Regions from separate parts of the Bradyrhizobium pachyrhizi genome, predicted to be linked through region 1. Evidence: riboswitches for the same ligand, from Rfam matches in the RefSeq annotation. Region 1 holds a riboswitch; the other holds the start of a gene.
The links. Region 1 has a riboswitch for ZMP and ZTP ahead of QA639_RS25765 (bifunctional 5,10-methylenetetrahydrofolate dehydrogenase/5,10-methenyltetrahydrofolate cyclohydrolase). Riboswitches for the same ligand answer to the same signal wherever they lie in the genome.
Positions count from the first base shown of each region.

Region 1 (7,486 bases):
TGGGAACGCACCAGCAGATGATCCTGTAGCGCACCGCGCAGGCTGTGATCGCCGTCGATGAAGACGCAGTCCGGCTTCAGTCGGTCGACATGCGCACCGACCAGCGGGGAGGTCGAAAAATCCTGCATGTAGATCGGTTCGATAGCGGCCTGCTGCTGCAGCAGATCGAAATAGGTCGAGATAAAGGGCGTCGGCGCGATCGGATCGAGTGCAATCACGGTCTTCAGGTCGGCGCCGCTGTTCCTGAGCCACTCAGTAACAAGGATGAACATGCCGCCCCAGCGGCAGCCGATTTCCATGTACGAGGAGACGCCGGACGAATTACGCGCAAGCCAGGCGAGGTATGGCGCAAGCTGGTTCGGGTATTGCCAAAGGTGGAGGCCCTTGCCGAAGTTCGGCGCCAGTTCCGGCGGCTGCTCATGAAGCAGTTCGTCATTGAGCCCCAGTGCCGGGATGAATTCGCGTTCGAGGAAGTCCACGTCGGTACGCTGAGCCGGATTCAACCCGGCGATCGCATCGATCGCGTCGCCGACGGTGACAGCGAGATCGGCGAAACGCTGGTATCGGTCGGCTTGGTATCGGTCGGCTTGGGCTAGCTGGGCGTTGAGCATCGGCGCAATCGGATCGGTGGGCTAAAGAGAACACAGAGAGGCCGCAGGTCGTCGTGCCCCCCGATGATTGAACGGACGGGGCGTCCGTCTCGGGCGCGAAATCTTGCATTCGGTCGCGAATGGTCCGCCTTCCCCCACCGGATGCGCGAGCCACTTCGGCATGGCGCGCCCGGCGTGCATCCATTCCTTCAGCCGCTCGGAATCTTCCGCCGTACCGCCTCCACGCCGGCGTCGGTCACGTTGTATCTGCGGCCCATCTCCGGGACGATCCAGCCCTTCTCGATCATTCCGGCAATGGTGCTCGGACCGACGCCCGCGGGAAACGGACGGCGGTTGCGGATCGCGTCGATCGCGACCCGCTCGAGATGGGTGGCGACATGCGAGGGGCGCGCGCGAAACGCCTTTGCCATGATCAGGACCGACAGGACCTCGGCGCGCCGGCGCACGGCCGAAGCGCTGCGGGTCAGTTCGTTGCTGATCTCGAGAGCGTTCTTGCCGGCCCTGGCGAGTTCTCTGAGCTTCTCGTCCTCGTCAGGGCTCCAGCGCCGCACGATCCCCATCTGCCCCTCACCGCCTGGATACCCATCTCAAACCGATGCATACGCAGGCGGCGCTGATTTGCCATGTGACTTTCGGCACCTCTTGATGTGACGTCGGGACTGTCGCCACCAGGACTGCCGATCGCGGGTGCCGCGCGATGCAGCACAAAGAGCATGATCCGATTGAATCGGATCATGCTCTCAATCCCCTTGCTTGGTTGCGTTTGCTTGCGCGCGAAAACGCTTCAGTGCTTGCTGGGTTCAAGCGCGATGAGCACGCCGGTCGGCTCCGGCTCGTGCGGCCGAAGCGACGTCAGCTCCGGATCGCTCCATTCGGCGAGACTGACGACTTCGCCGGTCTGCCCCGACATGTCGGAGGTCTGGGCAGGTTCGAGCACCTTGAGCCCGCTGGTGTCGACGAAGAATGTGTGCTCACCGAACACGCTGTTCAGTTGCGCCACGGCCGGGTGATCGTCCGGAAGTACCTGGGCATTCAGTTGCGTCATGGTCTGCTTGACTTGCGTGGAATTGAGTTTCATCCGCTGCTCCTTCTCGTTGGTTCCGGCCGCGATGGCTTCCTTGACAGGTTTCCTTGACAAGTTTTCCTTGGCTGGTTCCTCCCCGCCCGCACCCCACATCGGGGGCTTCAAGGTCTCGAACCGATCAGGCACCGAAACGTTCCGCACGCGCGACGCATTGACCGCCTGCGCAGCGGTTCCCCGCGTATCAGACGTGAAGTGCGACTCTGAAGTCACGCCCATCGCTACGAGACAGGAGGCTTCTTCCTTGCGAGCCCTTCCAGATGCACACGGCGCGCGGCGGATTTGCGCGCGCGCTCCTTGGTGCGGCAGGCCCGGCAGCGCACCGCCTTCATGAACACGTCGCCCTTGGCGGTCTCGTACCACCATTTCTGCTGCAACGGCGTCCAGACCTCGGCAACGCCACAGTCCTTGCAGATGAAAGGCTCGGGTCGATAGGTTCCGCGCAGCACAAAGTCGGGGGTCGAATAGCTGTTCGAGGGCGCCAGCGCGCTCGTCACCACGGCAACCTCGCCGCGCGCCAGCGCAATCCTGTACTCATGGAGACGGCGCTGTTCGGCGGCGCGCTGCGCCTGCATGCGGCGCCACTCCTCGGCCTTGCGCCGCTTGGCTTCGATCTCCCCGCGCTTCCGCTTGTTGCTCTTCACGCCCACATCCGTCCAGGCTGATACCCCACAGCGCGTAGCTGAACCAACTCCCGGGCAGCACGACCTCGTCGATGTTGACGTCATTGATGCGCTGCTGTTCTGCCGCCGGCTTGTCATAATTGCCGCAACATTGCGCGACGACAAGGTCGCGTGCGGGGAACGCGTAGAGGCGCTGACGGCCGTCCGAGGCGGATGACTTCGGAATGCCCCTCAGGCCGCGCCTATGCCCGCCCCTGCTCCGCCGGCCGCATGCGGATCAGCGCGTCGAGCACGAGGACAAGAACCGGGCGCTGCTCGTCGTTGACCAGCTCCGTCTTGAAGATCACGACAGCGTCGCGCCGCTCCGGCCTGATGGTGATCTTCTGGATCTGGGATTGGCCGGTGAGCGTGGCGCCGGGCCGAACCGGGCTCGGCAGGCGAATCTCGAAGCTCCGCCCGACGATCCCCGCCACCTTGGTCCAGATCGCCTCCACGACGAGCCGCTGATAGATCGCAATGGTGTTGAAGCCGCTTGCGATCAGTCCGCCGAACGGGCCTGACGCAGCCGCGACGGGATCGGCATGGATCGGCACCGGATCATATTTGCCGGCGAACTCCAGGATCTCGGCCTCGCCGATCGTGTAGCTGCCAAGCCTGAACGTCTGGCCCTCGGTGAGATCTTCCGCATACAGCATCGCGCGCCTCCATCTGTCGCGCGACGATAGACGAATGGTGCGGGCTTTCCATTACCCCGGACGTCATGAACTTCGTGCGCGATACGCGAGCGACACCCGCCGCTCGCATATCGCCGCAGGTATCCCGCGCTATTGCAGCCGGGCCGCCCTCGCCTTTGCGGCCTTCAGCGTGTTCTCCATCAGGCAGGCGATCGTCATCGGGCCGACGCCGCGCGGCACCGGCGTGATCGCACCGGCGACCTGCACCGCCTCGTCGAACGAGACGTCGCCGCACACCGCATAGCCGCCGTCCGGCTTCTCGACACGCGTGGTGCCGACGTCGATGACGATGGCCTGCGGCTTGATCCAGTCGCCGCGCACGAGGCCCGCCTTGCCCACCGCGCTCACCAGGATGTCGGCCTCGCGGCAGATCCTGCTGATGCCGCGGGTGTGGATATGGGTCTGGGTCACGGTCGCGTGCTCCTGCAGCAGCAGCGCGGCCATCGGCTTGCCGACGATGTTGGAGCTGCCGATCACCACGGCATGGGCGCCGGTGAGGTCCGGCAGGGTCGATTTGATCAGCCGGAGACAGCCGAGCGGCGTGCACGGCACCAGCGCATCGTCGCCGTGAAACAGCCGGCCGGCGTTCAGGGCGTGCAGGCCGTCGACGTCCTTGGCGGGATCGACCGCCGCCATCACGCGCAAGGCGTCGATATGCGCCGGCAACGGCAGCTGCACGAGGATGCCGTCGATATCGTCGCGCGCATTGAGCGCCTCTACTCCGGCAAGCAGATCGGCCTCGCTGGCATCATCCGGCAGGCGTGCGACCTCGCCGCGCAGGCCGAGCCGTCCGGCCATCCTGACCTTGCTCTGCACATAGATCTGGCTCGCCGGATCACAGCCGACCAGCACGACCGCAAGCCCCGGCGCGCGGGGCAGCCGGTCGAGTTCGCCAGCAATCTTGTCGATGACAATTTGGGCATGTGCATGCCCATCGAGAATGTTCGCCGTCATGGCACCTCCGTTTCGAAGCGGTGCCCAGGCGCGCGGCGTTCAGTCTCTGCGCTCCCCGATGGTGGTCCATCCAAGCGCCAGTCGCGCAGATGGCGTCGTCATAGCCGCCCCGCCGGGCAAAGGCAATTCACGCTCTCCCGCGGGTCGAGCGGCGACGAATTGCCCTCACTTTTGCCGGTGGATCGGTGCCGGGCGGGTCACCTCTGGGGGTAGGATTCGGGCAAGACTTGCGTTAAGTCTCGGCGCTTGCCGGGCTTTTCCGATCCCCGGCGCCATCCTTCCGGTCATCACGCCATTTCGGACATTTTCGACATGAGACATATCATCCTCGCGCTGGCGCTCTTCTGCCCGGCTGCCGCGCTTGCCCAAGGCACCACGCCGGCCCCCGCCGACGCCGACAAGCCGGCGGCGACCTCGCAGCCGATGGTCGGCGACAAGCCGCTGGTCCAGGTCGGCAAGAAGTCGGCCGCCAAGAAGGGCGAGAAGCCTGCTGCGCCCGGCAAGCCGCAATCGGTCGCCCAGAAGCTTCAAGCCTGTCAGGACATCGACGACGCCACCAAGGAGCGGCTGATCTGCTACGACGAGATCTTCAAGCCGCAGCCGAAGCCGAAAGCCGCCCCGGCCAAGGGCGTTAACGATTGCCGCTTCGTGAAGGAAGAGGACGAGCGGCTGACCTGCTACAACGGCTTCGCGGACAAGATTCCGCGCCTGCCGCGCTAAAGGTAGCGGGCGGCACTCGGACGCCTTCCCGCATCCGGCGAGGTGCCTGATCGCGGACGTGAAAATGCCGCCGCAAGTGTTTGCGGCGGCGGATCGATTGCCGGCTGCGGCAGCCTTTTCTTACCAAGTCCCGAAGCCGCCGAAGAAGCCCATGCGCTGCTGCTGCTGCGCGACGCGGTAAGGCTGATACATGCCGGGCTGCGCCAGCCGCATCGGCTGCTGGGGATGGGCATGGTAGCGCGCGACCTTGCGCTTCTTCGGCGCCTGAGGCTGGGCCTGCGCCGGTTGTTCAGCCGATTTTGCCTCAGCCGCGACCTTCTGCGCATCAGCCTTCTCCGGCGGAATGAACTGGGCGAACGTATTGCGGACGCGGGCTTGCGCCGACGCATCGCCCGTAGCCGACGGGACGGCCGCGGCGACCGCGTTGACCTGCGCTGGAACAATGGTCGGCAAATTGGTGTCGTAGACCACCCGCTCGGGCAATTTCTGGGTCGACTTGATGCGCACCATGGTCTTGTCGACACCCGACGACGACAGTCCCTGGGCCTGGCCGGCGACCACGGTCTCCTGCGGCACGATGGCATTGACGACGAAGAGCAGCGCGAGCAGCACTCCACCAACGAACAGGAAATAACGCGCCACAGGCATTTTGGTAGCTCCCCCCGCGCAGCAGGGCGCGGTTCATCTCGGCGCGACGACATCAGTCATCGCGCGGGCGATTTCATCGTCTGCGCATGATCACCCGGACGCTATCCGCGCTCCCGGGTCGGTCACTAACGGCTGGTTTATTAGTTAGTTCCGGCCCGGCCGTTACGGTTCACCCGGCAGGTCAATTTGCGGTCACTTTTTCGAGATGCCGGGAATTAAAGGCGGCTGGCCGTCACGACCGAGCATTTCGCCTTGTTTGCGTTAACGTTGACGAACCCGACCAACATCTGCGAGTAGGTCTTGCGGCTTTTCATGGCGATGGTGTCGGAGATCAGCCGCTTGCGCTCGGTCAGCGGCCGACCGTCCCGGCGGATGAAGGCGCAGGCGATCTCGATATCCTTGACGGCGAAATCATTGGCATTGCGCAGCGTCAGGGTGACCAGCGCCTTCGAACCCAGCCCGCCGCGCCGCCACGATTGCGAGGCGATCCGCAGCTTGTCCAGCGGCGACCTTTCAGCGCCGGGCCCGGACGGCTTGGCCTCCTCTGCTCCCTGTGGGGCGGCGGCAACGCCGACGGTAGTCGGCTCGTCCGCCGGTGCGGCCAGCGCATCCCTCGCGGTCTGATTTGTGATTTGGGCTGGTTGCGCGCCGGTCGGGGCATTCTGCGCGGTACGGATCATGGAGGACACCGGCCAAATATCCTGGTCTCCGGCGTCGCTCGGCTCGGGGAGCATGAACCATGCGGCGATCCCGGCGAGCGCAATCAGCGGCAGCAGCAGGCTGGCGTAGAAGCCCCCTTCACCGAGACGTCCGGCGGCCAACCTCCGAAACGACGCCAAGCCGATCCGCATCGTCGTGCCCTCACCCTGGCAGCCTGATCGGGCCGCCCCCCACACAGAGAGGAAGCCGCACCGCGCGGCTTCCGGGACGGCCGCAGGTCGAGCGGCCACGCGAAGACAATCGCTGACGGCCGCAATGGTTTCATTCCGGGACGACAATCTTGCGGCCGGCAGCACGGAGGGATGGCCTCACGGCCGGCCGCTCGCTAAGTTCGCGCCGCCCGAGAGCGAGTGCCGCGCGCCGAAGCGGCGCGAGAACAGCAAGGAGATCGCAATGCCTGTCGTCACCTGGGACCACGTCCACCTGCGCAGTCCCGATCCCGAGGCCACTGCGACCTGGCTGCGCGACATTCTCGGCGGCGAGATCATCCGCGGCCCCGGCCGCATCGACGTCCAACTCGGCGGTGCCAAGGTGTTCATTGCGGAGGTGACCCAGGGCGACGGCGTCAACGCCGCGCCGGTGACGCCCTATCAGGGGCTCGATCATTTCGGGCTCACGGTGAAGGAAATCGACGCGGTCGCGGCCGAGATCAAGGCCAAGGGCGTCGAATTCACCAAGGAGCCGACCACGATCCGTCCGGGCGTGCGGATCTGCTTCATCCGCGGTCCGCAGGGCATCTCGATCGAACTGCTCGAGCGCGACCAGAAATACGTCTGAGCCACGCGTGCGGCGCTAAGTCATGCTGCCGGGCATGAAGCAGCGGATCGTCACGCCCATGTAGCTGGGAATCGGCCAGACCATGGCGCGGCCGACCCGGTTGGGCTCGGTGACCACGGCCTCGTCGGGGACATCGATCCACGCCCCGTCGAGGCGCACACGATAGTGCCCGTCCTTGGATTCCCAGTCGACATCGCTGACCGCTGTACCGTCGGCATCCGAACAGCACGGCCCTTTGCCGCTGCGCAGGCCATCGAACCATTCCTTCAGCGGCGAATTGGCGTAGCGGCCGTCGGGATCGCGCGCCTGCGCGATTCGCATGGCCGCGACCAACACCAGCGTTATCAGCACGAGGGATACGATCATGTGGCCCGCATAGCGGGCCGGAGTTCCATTGAGCCTGCGAGGGCGTGCCCAATGGCCGCCGGATTCAATCCAGTCAGACATGTGTTTGCTCCAGCACTCACCGGCCAGTGCAACCAGAGCTATGCATTTCGCGGGCCACTTTGATTCGCGCGTACGGTCCGCTGTCATCGCGCCGTCACACTGCCTGGCAGGAACCGAGGGTGTCACCCGAACGCGGAACACCCGGGAATCAACCTGCCGCATTGCACGAGG
Region 1 covers NZ_CP121667.1:5,450,490-5,457,975, forward strand. The annotation lists gene QA639_RS25740 (class I SAM-dependent methyltransferase) at 1-611, opposite strand, end outside; gene QA639_RS25745 (SANT/Myb-like DNA-binding domain-containing protein) at 800-1,171, opposite strand; gene QA639_RS25750 (hypothetical protein) at 1,396-1,689, opposite strand; gene QA639_RS25755 (zinc-ribbon domain containing protein) at 1,914-2,336, opposite strand; gene QA639_RS25760 (MaoC/PaaZ C-terminal domain-containing protein) at 2,558-3,010, opposite strand; gene QA639_RS25765 (bifunctional 5,10-methylenetetrahydrofolate dehydrogenase/5,10-methenyltetrahydrofolate cyclohydrolase) at 3,140-4,003, opposite strand; ZMP/ZTP riboswitch at 4,019-4,098, opposite strand; gene QA639_RS25770 (hypothetical protein) at 4,316-4,723, shown strand; gene QA639_RS25775 (hypothetical protein) at 4,844-5,371, opposite strand; gene QA639_RS25780 (hypothetical protein) at 5,587-6,222, opposite strand; gene QA639_RS25785 (VOC family protein) at 6,485-6,868, shown strand; gene QA639_RS25790 (hypothetical protein) at 6,884-7,315, opposite strand.

Region 2 (7,486 bases), 410 kb from region 1:
TCGATTCCGAGACTCTTCTGGTGGGGCCTGCAGGCCGGGCCTGACCTCAGGAGCATGTGCTCAATGCACCTGCTTCCACGCGGCTTCCCGATTGTAGACACCAGTACTCGAAACAAATCATGAACGGACACTATATGTTCGATATGTGTTCCGCAACCACTTAATTTCCGGTGAACGTGTCGGGCAACGCACAATCGGCGGGGCGCGAAAACCCTATTCGGGCAGTGTCAGAATTTCGCATTCGCTGCCTTTGACGGCAGCCGCCGCAAACGGCGGACGCACGAGAAGCGCCCGTGCCGCAGCGAGATTCCCGAGCAGCGACGAGTCCTGCTGCGTCACCGGGGTTGCGACCAGCGTGCCGTCCTCGCGCGCTTCGAGACGCGCACGCAGATAGTCCTCGCGCTGGTCGTTGGCGGCGAGGTCGCGGCCGAGCAGGGCGCTTGCGCGGCGATGATGAATCACTTTCCGGCCGCTCAGCGCCCGAATCAACGGCACCAGGAACAGGAAGGCGCAGACATAGGACGACACCGGATTGCCGGGCAGGCCGATCACCCGCATCGCGCCGAGCCGGCCGTGCATCATCGGCTTGCCGGGCCGCATCGCAATCCGCCAGAACGCCATCTCGACGCCCTCGGCTTCCAGCGACCGCTTGACGAGATCGTGGTCGCCGACCGAGGCGCCGCCTGTCGTGATGAGGATATCGGCGCCGGCCTCGCGTGCCCGGCGGATGCCGGCCGTGGTCGCCTCCACCGTGTCGGCGGCAACGCCGAGGTCGACGGTCTCGGCGCCTTCGGCGCGCGCCAGCGCCCGCAGCGCGTAGCCGTTGGAATAGACGATCTGGCCGGGACCGGGCTGCGAGCCCGGCATCACCAGCTCGTCGCCGGTCGCCAGCACCGCGACCTTCGGGCGGCGGCGCACCGTCAGTTCCGGATAGTTCATGGCGGCCGCCAGCGACAGCGCGCGGTCGGACAGGCGGCTGCCGCCGGCGAGCAGCACCTCGCCCTCACGGAAGTCGACCCCGGCCTGGCGGATGTGCCGCCCGACGCTGGCGGCCTCCGAGATCGTGATGTGGTCGCCGTCGACGGCGGTGTCTTCCTGGATGATCACGGCGTCGGCGCCGCTCGGGATCACGCCGCCGGTGAAGATCCGCACCGCCTCGCCGGCGCCGACCGTCCGCTCGAACGGCCGGCCGGCGGCGACTTCGCCGATCACCTTGAGCCGGGCCTTTAGATCGGCCGCATCGGCGGCGCGCACCGCATAGCCGTCCATCGCCGACATCGGCTGCGGCGGCTGGGTGCGCAGCGCCGCGAGGTCGTGCGCAAGCGTGCGGTGGTAGGCGGCATCGAGCGCGACCATCTCCTCCGGCAGCGGTTCGGCGCCGGCGAGGACGGCGGACAGGGCATCGGCAACCGGCATCAGGGCCACGCTCAGAGCTCCTCAATTCCTAATGTTCAATACCAAGTGCGGTCAAAGCCCTTGCCACGTCATCCGTCGATGTCACGTGGATAGCATGAAGGCCGCGCGCCCGCGCACCTTCGATATTGGCGGCCAGGTCGTCGAAGAACAGGATCCGCGACGCCGGCACGCCGATGGCTTTTACCACATGATCATAGGCCTCGGCGTCGGGTTTGCGGAAGCCGATGCTCGACGACAGGAAGACGTTGCGGAAATGGCTGAGCAGCTCGGCATGGGTGACCGAGAAATGCGCGACATGGGCCGGATTGGTGTTGGAGAAGGCGTAAAGCGGCATTTGCCTGGCGGCCGCCGCGACCAGCGGGGCGATGCCCGGCATCTCGCCGGTGAAGATCGCATTCCAGCCTTCGAGGAACTGGGCGTCCGTGATGTTGATGCCGAGCGTCCGGCGCAGGCTTTCGAAGAACGCCGCGTCGTCGATCCGGCCGATCTCGTGATGCTTGAAACTGTCGTCGACGACAAAGCGCGTGGCGAGCTCGGCGGGCGCACAGCCGGCATGCTGCGCCCAGTGCGCCATCACCTTGTCAAAGTTGATGTCGAGCACGACGCGGCCGATATCGAACAGCAGCACGTCGACGGAGTTGGGAGTGAATTGCGAGGTCATTGCGTGAAACCGTGTACGAGAATTGCGGGCGGGCGGCAATGTCCTCGATTTGTGCGGCAGGTGTGCGACGGGCGTTAAGCGCGCCGTCGTCCATGCACGCGCGGGTGTCATCACCCGCGCGCAAGCGGGTGATCCAGTATTCCAGAGACGCTTGTGCTTGAGCCGAGAGGCCGCGGCGAAGTGGAAGGCGTGATTTGCTACCCTTCCAGAAGGAAGAAAGAACTCCAGCTCGCGCCATATCCACCGCCGTCGTCCCGGCCTAGTGCGCAATTGCGCACGGGGGCCGGGACCCATAACCACCGCATTTGATCAGGAACGGGATCGTGGCCCCAGCTCGCGCAACAATTGAGATTTGGGGTAATGGTCCCGGCCTTCGCCGGGACGACGCCGAGTGTGTTGTCGCTTGTGCGTCAAACATCCGCATTCTCGCGACATGATTTGTCCGAGCTTTGCTCTTCGATTCACCCTCTAATTTTGCTGCGGGGGTTTGCCACTTCGAGCAACTCAGTGGCGCGCGCGCGAACTTTCAGGGCGCCAGCACCAAGCGACTTGATGCCTGCATGCCCGCCGGCGGCTTTGGTGCCCGCCGGGCGTAGCTCTCACATCCTGGACAGCGCCAGGCCGAGGTAACCGATCAGCGCACCGGTGCTGAGAATGATGACGACGAGCGCCTGTTCCGAGCGTGCTTGCAAGGTTTTCCGGTTCACGGCGTTGGACGCTCCGTCTTCGAGATCATGCGGTCCAACGAACAGCATCAATTTCCGTTCCGGTCCTTCCCCCGGGAACCTTCACGACCTGCCGAGTGACGCGACGAACGGAACGTGGGTCGGCCGCCTATGAGGGCGGCGCGATCCCCGGAACGGGGAAGGCGCGGCACATCTCGACGCTGTTCGACCTCAATCGCTTGACGACCGCTGCATCTCCCTTCGACCGGAGGGACTCCGCAATGAGTTCGGCGATGAGGCGCATTTCGGGCTCGCCCATGCCGCGCGTGGTCGCCGCCGGTGTCCCGAGGCGAATGCCGCTCGGCTTGAGCGGCGGACGCGGATCGTCGGGAATGATCTGCTTGTTTGCGGTGACCCCGACGGCGTCGAGGATGTTCTCGGCCGCGCCGCCGTCCAGGCCGACGCTGGCCACCGTATCCACGACCATCATGTGATTGTCGGTTCCGCCGGTGATCAACGTCATGCCGTGTTCCATCAACGCTTCGGCCAGGACCTTCGCGTTGCGCATGACCAGCTTTGCATAGGCGTGAAAATCGGGCGTCGATGCCTTCTTCAGCGTGACCGCGGTTCCGGCCACGACGTTCATGTGCGGACCTCCCTGCAAACCCGGGAACACCGACGCGTCGATCTTGCCGGCGAACTCCCGGCGACAGAGAACGATGCCGCCGCGCGGCCCGCGAAGCGTCTTGTGCGATGTCGTCGTCATCACGTCGAAACCCGCATCGAGCGGATTGCGCAAGGCGTTGCCGGCGATCAGGCCGCCGTAATGGCTGACGTCGGCCATGGTCAGTGCACCCACCTCATCGGCGATGCTCTTGAAGGACGCATAATCCAGATCGCGCGGATAAGAGCTGTAGCCGCACAGCACCAGCTTCGGGCGGACGTTCCGGGCCATGGCGCGGAGCTCATCGAAATCGATGGCGCCGCCGTTTGACGGCTGCGTCTTGTAGCGGGCGAAGTTGAAGAGCCGCCCCATATGCGACACCGGTGCGCCATGGGTGAGATGGCCGCCGTGTGACAGGTCCATCGCCAAGATCGTATCGCCGGGCTGCAGCAGGCCGAGATACACGGCCTGGTTCATTGGCGATCCGGACAGAGGCTGAACGTTGGCATGCTCGGCGCGGAACAGCGCGCAAGCGCGCTGTCGGGCAAGGTTCTCTATCTGGTCGGTAAATTCCTGGCCGCCGTAATAGCGGCGTCCCGGATAGCCCTCGGAATACTTGTTGGTGAACACCGATCCCAGTAGCTCGAGAACCTCGGGATAGGTGTAGTTCTCCGACGGAATCAGCTCGACGCCGTCTTGCTGGCGGCGCTCTTCGCCCTCGAGCGCAAGGGCAACTTCCAAATCGTTGAGATGGAGTTCATTGCGGAATGACGGCATGGTCCGGGCTCCCTAAGACGCTGGATCATCAGCTGAACGGGTTGCCCAGGCGAACGGCGTTGGAACCCTTCGCGCTTCACCGTGGTCAATTCCACGTAAGCTCGCCAGTCGCGCGAGGGGCGAATGAGCCTGCGAAGCTCATCGCGAGCAGAAGGCTATCCAATCCCCGGCGGGCTCGCAAGGGTTGATCGCGGGCGTCGCCGCGGGCCCAGCGTTGGGCGAGATCGAACATCTGGCGACAGCCACGGCAATGGCGACCAAACCGAGGGACGTCCGGCTTACCCAATGAACCGATGTCCCGATGATCAATGCCGTCTTCGGCTGAGGGCCAATAAGGCGCATGACCATCCGTCACTTGCGGCCCGTCAGGCTTGCGGGGTGGCTGACCGTGTGGCTGTGGCACCCGCGAATCTATTCCTTGACGAAGATATGAGACTTTATCTTCCACTGCCCGTCGGGTTGGCGTTCAAGCAGTCTCACGGTGCTGCCAGAAATTGGCGCCGCCTTCTCATTTACTACTAGCGTGGCCGTGAAATGCGAGGTGGTGTAGGCGTAGTTTCCCATGGGCAACACATCGAGCAGCTCAACCTTGTGATCTCTGACGCTTCTTCCCCGCCCGGCAAAGAAATTACGGATTGCCAAAGGGCCGGTGACTGGCTGCGCACCAGGCGGCATCAATCTGGCGTCAGCGGCATACAACGGTAACAGGGCATCGAAGTCTGCGTTGTTGATGGCGGCATCCCATTTGGCAGCCGCCGAGGAAAGTTCGTCGGCAGGTGGGGCTGCCCCTGCGGGACTGACGCAAGTACAAGTAAAGATCAACAACAGGGTGCATGAAAGAAGAGAAGGGCGGCTCATCTTTGCCTCCTTTAGCTGAGATGCTTAGCGCGGGAGCGCATTCGCAAACGCTATAGCCGAGGCAAGCAGAACCACTAGTCCAGAAAGTGGACTGGATATCCTCAACTGGCTGAGACTCGATCTGCGGCCGCCGGCGCCTCATCGGCATATTTGCTGCGTGGGAACCAAGCCCGCATGCTGTTCACAAGATGCCTGGGACCGTCGATCTCGATTTTGCCGAGCTCACGCGCCCGTAGCAGCGGCATCTCGTCTACGAAAATCTGCACGAGCGTCAGCAGACTCGCATAGAGGCTGATATCGACCTCGAAGCCGGGGTCATCCCAGCAAAGATCGGCTTCCTCCTTCTTCACAACAAACCACCAGCGCTTCGGCCGAGCGTCCGCAATCTCGATGTACAGAACGAAGTCGCATGGAATGTGCCTTAGATCGAACGAACGGCGCATATTCCACATGAGCCGGCCCGCGTGAAGTTCGTTGGGTGTGAGCTGGCTGCGAGCCCATTTGTGGCCCCAATAGCCCATTGCATCGATAATTGGCCTGGCTTCCCTGGCTGCCTGGGTTGGATGGTACTCCCAATGCCCGTTATCGCCTGATCTGCGTGAGATTAGCCCGGCTTCTTCTAGCGTTTGCAGGCGCTTGGAGAGGAGGGTCGGCGACATCTGCGGGATGCCGCGGCGAAGCTGGTTGAAGTGGTGGGACCCCAGCAACAGTTCGCGGAGCAGGAGCGGGGTCCACCGCTCCGTGAGAATTTCCGCAGCTTTGGCTACGGGGCAAAATGATCCATAGCCTTTCATGACGAGAACTTTAGCATCACGAGGGCCACCAAGGTAGTCCAGGTTCTGGACTATGTCCCAGACGAGCCAGCATCGAGGCTGTCCTGGACGTCTGTTACGCGATTTTCTCGAGACTCGGCCATTCGACGATGCCGGCTCGATGTTCGGTTTGCCCGAAGGCAGATGCGGCTCGATTTGCCAGTACGCGGCCTGGCTGGTGCCACCGCGGGCTCAGCGTTCGCCGAGATCGATCTGCGTCAGGATGCCTTGCCGCAGCGCGAGGCGGACCAGCTCGATATCGGTGCCGACGCCGAGCTTGTCCTTGATCAGGGAATGCAGGTTCGCGACCGTCTTGGGGCTGAGGTGCAGCGCCTCGGCGATCTCCTCGGTGGTGTTTTCCGCGAGCAGCATCCGCAGCACCTCGAATTCCCGCGCGGTCAGGAGGTCGGCCGCCTTGGTCTCGCCGGCAAGGTGGCTGAGCGCGAGCTCGTGGTCGATATCCGGGCTGATCGCGATCTTGCCCGACAGCGCATCCATCACGGCGTGCACCAGCGTCTCCGGCGGGCTGGTCTTGGTGACATAGCCGCTCGCGCCGGCGCGGATCGCCTGCACGGCAAAGGCCGCGTTCTGGTGCATGGTGAACACCAGGATTTTTGCGCGCCTGTCCCACCGCCGGAGGCGGCGGATGGCCTCGATGCCGCCGATGCCGGGCATCGACAGGTCCATGATGACGAGGTCGGGCCCGGTCTCCTTGTAGAGGCGATAGGCCTCGACGCCGTCGGAGGCTTCGGCGACGACGCAGAGGCCCGGCTGCTTCTGCAGCATCGCCCGGTAGCCCTCCCGCACGACGGCGTGGTCGTCGACGAGCATGATGGTTCGCGCAGCGTGGCTCATGCCGCGCGCTCCACCTGTGCGGCTTCTCGGCTGGCGGCGACGGGAACGATGACGCGGAGCGAGGAGCCGCTGGGCTGTCCGGTCTCGAAGCTGAGCCGCCCGCCCAGCGCGGCGACCCGTTCGCGCATGCCGAGCAGGCCGAGGCCGGATCTGAGCTGGGGATCGCCTTTGGGATCGGGATCGCCGGGCTGGCCGTCATCGTCGATCGCGAGCACGATCGTGCTGTCGCCGCCGCCGGGCGGCGGCTCGCGCATCTCAAGCCGCAGCATCACGCGCGTGGCGCCGGCATGCTTGGCGGCGTTGGTGAGCGCCTCCTGTACGATGCGGTAGAGATTGGCGCTGACGGAGGCGGCGAGGCGCTCGAACGATCCCGATATGGTGATCTCGAACCGCGGCTGTCCGCGCGCGCGGCCGTTCCAGCCGGCGACCAGGCCCTCGAGGCTGGCCGCAAGTCCGAGTTCGTCGACATCGGGCGGGCGGAGTCGGAAGAGGGCGCCGCGCAATGTCTCCATCATGTCGGTCGCGGTCCGCGCGATTCCGTCGCATTCGGCGAGCAGTGGCGGGCAATCCGCCGCCGCGGTCTGGCGCGCCGAGGCGGCGAGCGCGCGGATGGCGGCCAGCGACTGCCCGAACTCGTCATGCAGCTCGCGCGCGAGGTGGCGGCGCTCTTCGTCCTGCACCAGGATCAGCTTCTGCGTCAGCGCGTTGCGGTCGGAGAGCGCGGCGGCGAGGCGCTCGGCGAGCTGGTTGAAGACGTCGCCGATCGCCGACAGTTCGG
Region 2 covers NZ_CP121667.1:5,045,146-5,052,631, reverse strand. The annotation lists gene QA639_RS23720 (molybdopterin molybdotransferase MoeA) at 214-1,425, opposite strand; gene QA639_RS23715 (HAD family hydrolase) at 1,445-2,077, opposite strand; gene QA639_RS23710 (hypothetical protein) at 2,677-2,832, opposite strand; gene QA639_RS23705 (serine hydroxymethyltransferase) at 2,912-4,183, opposite strand; ZMP/ZTP riboswitch at 4,220-4,305, opposite strand; gene QA639_RS23700 (YybH family protein) at 4,595-5,041, opposite strand; gene QA639_RS23695 (winged helix-turn-helix transcriptional regulator) at 5,143-5,835, opposite strand; gene QA639_RS23690 (response regulator) at 6,046-6,708, opposite strand; gene QA639_RS23685 (sensor histidine kinase) at 6,705-7,486, opposite strand, start outside.
Region 2: another riboswitch for ZMP and ZTP. It lies ahead of QA639_RS23705 (serine hydroxymethyltransferase); the one in region 1 lies ahead of QA639_RS25765 (bifunctional 5,10-methylenetetrahydrofolate dehydrogenase/5,10-methenyltetrahydrofolate cyclohydrolase).